DNA from 2 places in the Kitasatospora sp. NPDC001132 genome. Region 1 is predicted to be linked to the other one. Evidence: predicted binding sites of a transcription regulator. Region 1 holds the regulator's gene; the other holds the start of a gene.
What was found. Region 1 encodes HrcA, which represses chaperone genes, less so after heat shock. Its sites were predicted from a motif close to TTNGCACTCNGNNNNNCNGAGTGCNAA; they were not measured.
Positions count from the first base shown of each region.

Region 2: groES (co-chaperone GroES) is a predicted target of HrcA. The motif match lies at 2,142-2,168, and genes of this name have one in related genera.

Region 1 covers NZ_JBSFKF010000003.1:391,079-395,284, reverse strand. Annotated here, with positions in the region: gene pspAB (PspA-associated protein PspAB) at 19-603, opposite strand; gene htpX (zinc metalloprotease HtpX) at 694-1,614, opposite strand; gene hrcA (heat-inducible transcriptional repressor HrcA) at 1,899-2,933, shown strand; gene dnaJ (molecular chaperone DnaJ) at 3,009-4,148, shown strand.
Region 2 covers NZ_JBSFKF010000042.1:4,917-9,122, reverse strand. Annotated here, with positions in the region: gene groL (chaperonin GroEL) at 1-1,578, opposite strand, end outside; gene groES (co-chaperone GroES) at 1,695-2,000, opposite strand; gene ACWDBE_RS34970 (hypothetical protein) at 2,250-2,585, shown strand; gene ACWDBE_RS34965 (THUMP-like domain-containing protein) at 2,644-3,840, shown strand; gene ACWDBE_RS34960 (polysaccharide deacetylase family protein) at 3,816-4,206, opposite strand, start outside.

The DNA.
Region 1 (4,206 bases):
GAGTCTACGGACGGACCGTCACAGGCCCGGCGCGCCCCAGACCGGGAACCAGCGGCTGAGGTCCTTCTCCAGCCGCAGGTCGTTCCCCAGCATCGCGTTGACCTGCAGCTCCAGCGGGCTGTTGCGCCGCTCCCCGCCGCCGGGCATCGGGGCGAAGGGGTAGAACGTTCCCCGTTTGTACAGGTAGACCAGGGCCAGCGACTGCCCCTCGGGGTTGCGGAAGGCCACCAGCGAGCAGAGCAGCTGCGGCCCGAAGCCGTTCGCCTCCAGCTCGCTGTTGACCGCGTGCAGGTCGTTCACCAGCTCCGGCAGTTCCTCGGGCCGGTGGCGGGCGAGCAGCCAGGTGTAGCCGTAGCCGTCCTTGGAGGCCTCCACCGGGACGCCGCCGCGCTCGGTGTCGGCGTCCAGCAGCGCCCTGACCTGCTGCTCGACCTGGACGAAGGCCGCGCCCTCGACGGCGGCGAAGCAGACCGAGCCGAGCCCGGTGGGGGTGAACCCGGCCCCGGCCTCCAGGGTGAGCGCGGCGGACGGCACGCCGAACAGCTGGTCGAGGTCGGGCTTGACGGGCTTGGTGCGGCCGAACAGGGTGTCCAGGAATCCCACGGCGGTCCTTTCGGGACGGAACGGACTGGGACGGGTCGGGTCGGAATCGGCTGGGACGGGTCGGGACGGAATCGGTGGGTCGGGTCGGGCTCAGTGTCCGAGCTGCCCGGAGATCCTCGCCAGCTGCTCCAGCCGCTTCTCCAGCGTCGGGTGGGTGGAGAACAGCTGCGAGGCGGTCTCCCGGGCGCTCAGCGCGGGGGCGAAGTAGAAGGCGTTGTACGGCTGCGCCTGGCGCAGGTCCTTGCTGGGGATGGCCGCGATCTGCCCGGTCACCTTGGTGAGCGCCGAGGCCAGGGCGCTGGGCCGGCCGGTGAGCTGCGCTGCGGCCCGGTCCGCGGCCAGCTCGCGGTAGCGGGACAGCAGCCGGGTGAGCAGGAAGCTGATCGCGTAGACGACGATCGACACCAGCGGGATGATCAGCGCCAGGACGGCCGCGTTCTGGTCGTTGTTGTTGCGCCCGCCGCCCATGAACCCGCCGTACACGGCGATCCGGGTCATCGCCCCGGCGAGGACGCCGAGGAAGCCGGCGATCGTCATCACCGCGACGTCCCGGTGGGCGACGTGCGACAGCTCGTGGGCGAGGACGCCCTCCAGCTCCTCCGGCTCCAGCCGGCGCAGCAGCCCGGTGGTCACGCAGACCACCGCGTTCTGCGGGTTGCGGCCGGTGGCGAAGGCGTTCGGCATGTCGCTGTCGGCGACCGCCACCCGGGGTTTGGGCATGTCGGCGAGGGCGCAGAGCCGGTCGACCGTGCCGTGCAGCTGGGGGAACTGTTCCGGGGACACCTGGCGGGCGCCCATCGCCCGCTCGGTGATCTTGTCGCTGAACCAGAACTGGGCCACGAACAGCCCGCCGGAGATCAGGACGATCAGTGGCCAGGCGCCGCGCAGCAGCGCGATCAGCAGGCCGGTGAAACCGACGTACAGCAGCCCGATCACGAACATCGTCGCGACCATGCGGCTGGTCAGGCCGCGGTCGGGCGCGAAACGGGTGTGCTGGCCCGAGCTCGACATCGCTTGCTCCTCCGTTCGCCGTCGCTTTCGATGCTGCCACCCGGACGGCTTCCCGGCACCACTGCGGCGCCGGGAGGATCGAACCGGCGGGGCCCCGCGGGCCGTGTCCGGAACTGCGGGCAGGATCACCCCGGTCGGGCCGTTCCTGCCACAGGACCCGGGCCGTACACTGGCAGGTACGGTTCTGGCACTCGTACGTTCAGAGTGCCAAGGCCGAGGGCCCCGGAACGGCCCGCAGCGAGGGACACGGTCGGACGACGTGCGAGGACGGAGGTGCGTGCCCCATGGCCGGTGAGGTCCGCCAGCTGGACGAACGCAAGCTCGCGGTGCTCCGCGCGATCGTGCAGGACTACGTGGGCACCGAGGAGCCGGTCGGCTCCAAGGCCCTGGTGGAGCGGCACAACCTCGGGGTCTCCCCGGCGACCGTCCGCAACGACATGGCGGCGCTGGAGGAGGACGGCTACATCCACCAGCCGCACACCAGCGCCGGCCGCATCCCCACCGACAAGGGGTACCGCCTCTTCGTCGACAAGCTCGCCGAGATCAAGCCGATGACCGCCCCCGAGCGCCGGGCCATCCGGCACTTCCTGGACGGCGCGGTGGACCTGGACGACGTGGTCGCCCGCACCGTGCGGCTGCTCGCCCAGCTCACCCGGCAGGTCGCGGTGGTGCAGTACCCGTCGCTGACGCGCTCCACAGTCCGGCACATCGAGCTGGTGGCGCTGGCCCCGGCCAAGGTGATGCTGGTGCTGATCACCAACACCGGCCGGGTCGAGCAGCGGATGGTCGACTGCCCGGGCCCGGTCGGCGAGACGGTGCTGGCGGACCTGCGGGCCCGGATCAACGCGAGAGCCGCCGGCCGGCGCCTCCCGGAGGTCCCGGGGCTGCTGGAGGAGCTGCCGGCGCAGTTCGAGCAGGCCGACCGGCCGACCGTCAGCACGGTCCTGGCGACGCTGTTCGAGACGCTCGCCGAGCAGAACGAGGAGCGGATCATGCTGGCCGGCACGGCCAACCTGACCCGCTTCGGGCACGACTTCCCGCTCACCATCCAGCCGGTGCTGGAGGCCCTGGAGGAGCAGGTCGTCCTGCTCCGTCTCCTGGGTGAGACCGCGGACGCCGGGATGACGGTCCGGATCGGGCGGGAGATCGCCTACGAGGGGCTGAATTCCACCTCGGTCGTTTCGGTCGGCTACGGTTCGGGCGACGAGAGCGTGGCGAAACTGGGTGTGATCGGTCCGACCCGGATGGACTACCCGGGCACAATGGGGGCGGTGCGAGCGGTGGCGCGGTACGTGGGCCAGATCCTGGCCGAGTCCTAGCAAGGGTCGCCGTCGGGCCTCCGACGGCGGCGTCCAGTCGCAGCACTACTACAGGCGGAACAAGCGGAGCATTTGGTGGCCACGGACTACTACGCGGTACTCGGCGTCCGACGGGATGCGGGGCAGGACGAGATCAAGAAGGCGTTCCGGCGCCTGGCACGCGAACTGCACCCGGACGTCAACCCGGACCCGAAGACGCAGGAGCGGTTCAAGGAGATCAACGCCGCCTACGAGGTGCTCTCCGACCCGCAGAAGCGTCAGGTCTACGACCTCGGCGGGGACCCGCTGTCCCCGGGCGGCGGCGGTGCGGGCGGCTTCGGGGCCGGCGCGGCGGGCTTCGGCTTCTCCGACATCATGGACGCCTTCTTCGGCGCCGCGGCCGGCCAGCGCGGCCCGCGCTCGCGCACCCGCCGCGGCCAGGACGCCATGATCCGGCTGGAGATCACCCTGGAGGAGGCCGCCTTCGGCACCACCAAGGAACTCCAGGTCGACACCGCCGTCACCTGCACCACCTGCAGCGGCGAGGGCGCGGCCCCCGGCACCTCGGCGCAGACCTGTGACATGTGCCGCGGCAAGGGCGAGGTCTCCCAGGTCACCCGGTCCTTCCTGGGCCAGGTCATGACCTCCCGCCCCTGCCCGCAGTGCCAGGGCTTCGGCACCGTCGTGCCGACCCCGTGCCCGGAGTGCGCCGGCGACGGCCGCGTGCGGGCCCGCCGCACCCTGACCGTCAAGATCCCGGCCGGTGTCGACAACGGCACCCGGATCCAGCTGGCCGGCGAGGGCGAGGTCGGCCCCGGCGGCGGCCCGGCCGGCGACCTGTACGTCGAGATCGCCGAGACCACCCACAACATCTTCCAGCGGCGCGGGGACGACCTGCACTGCACCGTCACCATCCCGATGACGGCGGCCGCGCTCGGCACCCAGGTGCCGCTGCAGACCCTGGACGGCCTGGAGGAGGTCGACATCCGGCCCGGCACCCAGTCCGGGCAGTCGATCCCGCTGCACGGCCGGGGCATCACCCACCTGCGCGGCGGCGGCCGGGGCGACCTGATAGTGCACGTCGAGGTGAAGACGCCCAGCAAGCTCGACGCCGAGCAGGAGGAGCTGCTGCGCCGCCTCGCGGTGCTGCGTGGCGAGGAGCGCCCGTCCGGCCAGTTCGCACCGGGCCAGCAGGGCCTTTTCTCCCGGCTGAAGGACGCCTTCAACGGCCGGTAGTCGTCCGCGGAGGGGTGCCGGGGGCTCGGCCCCCGGCACCCCTTCCGTGTGTCCGTCC
Region 2 (4,206 bases), on a different contig from region 1:
CTCCTTCTTCTCCACCACGAGGGTCTCGGTGGTGAGGAGCAGGGAGGCGATCGAGGCGGCGTTCTCCAGGGCGGAGCGGGTGACCTTGACCGGGTCGATGACGCCGGCCTTCACCAGGTCGCCGTACTCGCCGGTGGCGGCGTTGTAGCCCTGGCCGATCTCCAGCTCGGAGACCTTGGAGGTGATGACGTAGCCCTCCAGGCCGGCGTTCTGGGCGATCCAGCGCAGCGGCTCGTGCAGCGCCTTGCGGACCACGGCGACACCGGTGGCCTCGTCACCCGACAGGCCCAGGCCGTCCTCCAGCACCTTGGCGGCGTGGACCAGGGAGGCGCCACCACCGGCGACGATGCCCTCCTCGACCGCGGCGCGGGTCGCCGAGATGGCGTCCTCCAGGCGGTGCTTGCGCTCCTTCAGCTCCACCTCGGTGGCGGCGCCGACCTTGATGACGCAGACGCCGCCGGCCAGCTTGGCCAGGCGCTCCTGCAGCTTCTCGCGGTCCCAGTCGGAGTCGGTCGCGGCGATCTCGCCCTTGATCTGGGCGACGCGGCCGGCCACGGCCTCGGCGTCACCGGCACCGTCGACGACCGTGGTCTCGTCCTTGGTGATGGTCACGCGGCGGGCGGTGCCCAGCACGTCCAGGCCGACCTGGTCGAGCTTGAGGCCGACCTCCTCGGAGATGACCTGGCCACCGGTCAGGACGGCCAGGTCGCCGAGGATCGCCTTGCGGCGGTCACCGAAGCCCGGGGCCTTGACGGCGACGGCGTTGAAGGTGCCACGGATCTTGTTCACGACCAGGGTCGACAGCGCCTCGCCGTCGACGTCCTCGGCGATGATCAGCAGCGGCTTGGAGGAACCGCCCTGGAGGATCTTCTCCAGCAGCGGCAGCAGCTCCTGGATGGAGGAGATCTTGCCCTGGTTGATCAGGATGTACGGGTCCTCCAGGACCGCCTCCTGCCGCTCCGCGTCGGTGACGAAGTACGGCGACAGGTAGCCCTTGTCGAACTGCATGCCCTCGGTGAAGTCCAGCTCCACGCCGAAGGTGTTCGACTCCTCGACGGTGATGACACCGTCCTTGCCGACCTTGTCGATCGCCTCGGCGATCAGCTCGCCGACCTGGGTGTCCTGGGCGGAGAGGGACGCGACGGCGGCGACGTCGTCCTTGCCCTCGATCTCGCGGGCCACCGAGAGCAGGTGCTCGGAGACGGCGGCGACGGCCTTGTCGATGCCCTTCTTCAGGGCGGCCGGGCCGGCGCCGGCGGCGACGTTGCGCAGGCCTTCGTTGACCAGGGCCTGGGCCAGCACGGTGGCGGTGGTGGTGCCGTCGCCCGCGACGTCGTTGGTCTTGGTGGCGACCTCCTTGACGAGCTGCGCGCCAAGGTTCTCGTACGGGTCGTCCAGCTCGACCTCACGGGCGATGGTGACACCGTCGTTGGTGATGGTCGGGGCGCCGAACTTCTTGTCGATGACGACGTTGCGGCCCTTGGGGCCGATGGTCACCTTGACGGTGTCGGCCAGCTTGTTGACACCGCGCTCCAGCGAGCGGCGGGCGTCCTCGTCGAACTGCAGGATCTTCGCCATGTTCCCTATTCCCTCGGGGCTGCGGCCGGGCCACCGGCCGCCGAACTACGTGAACCAACAACCACGCCCCGGGCCCCTGTCACTTGGGACACGGATCCGGGGCGGGTCGGGACGTCTTACTTCTCGATGATCGCGAGAACGTCGCGGGCGGAGAGCACCAGGTACTCCTCGCCCTGGTACTTCACCTCGGTGCCGCCGTACTTCGAGTACAGGACGATGTCACCCACGGCGACGTCGAGCGGCAGACGCTGGCCGTCCTCGAAGCGGCCCGGGCCGACGGCCAGGACGACGCCCTCCTGGGGCTTCTCCTTGGCGGTGTCCGGGATAACCAGGCCGGAGGCCGTGGTGGTCTCGGCGTCGAGCGGCTGGACCACGATGCGGTCCTCGAGCGGCTTGATGGCAACCTTGCTGCTGGTGGTCACGTCCGAGCTCCCCTTCGGAGATTACGGGGTTTTCTAACGGGTAGGGGCGATCCTGCGGGTCTGCCGTCGCGGGGGTCAGACACGCGTCGTCGCGTTAGCACTCTCCTGGTGGGGAGTGCCAAGGACGACCATAGGGCCGTGTTAGCACTCAGTCAACCAGAGTGCCAACGGCGCGCCCTCGGGCCTCCGGTTCGCGGATGAGTAGCCGTACTCATGTGCGAGGCGGCCCGCCCCGACAGACTCCCTGCCATGACCCCGATCCCGGCCCGTATCGACCCGTCCAGGCTCAAGGACGCGGCGCTCTCCCTGCTGGCACTGCCGCTGCTAGGAGCCGTACTGCCGTTCGTCGTCTTCTCCTTCGTCGTCTGCCTCGGCAGCGGCCCCGGGCACGGTGACGACGGGGACGGGCTCATCTGGGCCTTCCTGGGCATCGGGATGCTGGCCGCCCCGGTCGTCACGCTGGCCGTGGGCCTCGTGGTCGCCTTCCGCACCCGGCGGTCCGGCTACCGCTTCCTCCCCGTCACCGCCGCGCTCTCCCCGCTCGTGCTGCCGGCGCTCTTCTCCTCGGGCGTCCTGTGGCGGTGACGACGTCCGGCGTGGCCGTGACCGCGTTCCTCCTCGCCCGACCGGCGAGAATGGCCTCGTGGACACCGAGAACCTCCAGCCGCTGCTGACCCCCGAGGGCCAGGCCCTGCTCGCCGAACTGCGCGAGTTCACCCCCGAGGAGGAACTGGCGCTGGCGACGCGCCTGCGGCGGGAGCACCCGGCGGAGCTGGTGTCGGCGGCGTTCGGGCAGGCGCGGCTGCGGCAGCGGGCGCGGGCGAAGTTCGGGGCGGACGCCGACCTGATGTACTTCACGCCCAACGGGGTCGAGCAGTCCACCCGGCGCAGCGTCGCCGAGTGGCGGGCGCGACGGTTCGCCGACCTCGGCGTACGACGGCTGGCGGACCTGTGCTGTGGCATCGGCGGCGACGTGCTGGCGCTGGCCAGGGCGGGCATCGAGGTGCTGGCCGTGGACAAGGACCCGGCGGCCTGCGCCGCCACCGCGGCCAACGCCGCCGCGCTGGGCCTGGCCGAGCTGGTCGAGGTGCGCTGCGCGGACGTCGCCGAGGTGGACGTCACCGGCTACGACGCGGTGTTCACCGACCCGGCCCGGCGCACCTCGCGCGGCCGGGTGTTCGACCCGGAGGCGTACGCCCCGCCGCTCTCCTGGGCGATCGAGGCGGGCCGGCGCACCCCGATCGGCGCGCTGAAGGTGGCCCCCGGCATCCCGCACGAGGCCGTGCCCGAGGACGCCGAGGCCGAGTGGGTCTCCGACCACGGCGACGTCAAGGAGGCGGTGCTCTGGTTCGGCACCCGGGCCGCGAGCCCGCACCGCGCCACCCTGCTGCCGCAGGGCGCCAGCCTGACCGGCGGCGACCTGCCCGACCCGCCGGCCGGCCCGGTCGGGCGGTACCTGTACGAGCCGGACGGCGCGGTGATCCGGGCCCACCTGGTGGCCGAGGTGGCCGGGCAGGTGGGCGGCCGGCTGATCGACCCGAAGATCGCCTACCTGACCTCGGACGAGCTGGTCGCCACCCCGTACGCGCACGCCTTCGAGCTCACCGACGTGCTGCCGTTCAACATCAAGAGGCTGAAGGCGCTGCTGCGCGAGCGCGCGGTCGGCACGGTGGTGATCAAGAAGCGCGGGATGGCGATCACCCCGGAGGAGCTGCGCCGCCAGCTCAAGCCCTCCGGGCCGAACACCGTCACGGTGATCCTCAGCCGCACCGACCACGGACCGCTGATGATGCTGGGGCAGCCCGTACGGGCTCCTCAGGACGCGGGCGCCTGGACGTAGTCCTCCAGCCGGGCCACCGAGAAGCCCTGCTCCTGGATCCGGGCCAGCAGGTCGCCGAACATCTGGGTCATCGTGGCGCCCTTGAGCTCCTTGGGGCCGCGGAAGTGCGCCAGGATGATGTCGCCGGGCTTCAGCTTCTTGTCCCCCGACTGGTACTGCATGTCGTGGATCTGCATCGACTCGCGCCACAGCACGATCGCCCGCGGGCCGCACTGCTGGACGGAGGTGTTGAGCGTCGGGGTGTTGGCGCCGTCGCCGAACGGCGGACGGAACAGCAGTGGGGGCGTGCCGTACTGCTGGGTGAGCGCGGACTGCGCGTCGCAGATCTCGGACTTCTGCTTCTCCGCCGGGATCTTGCTCATCACC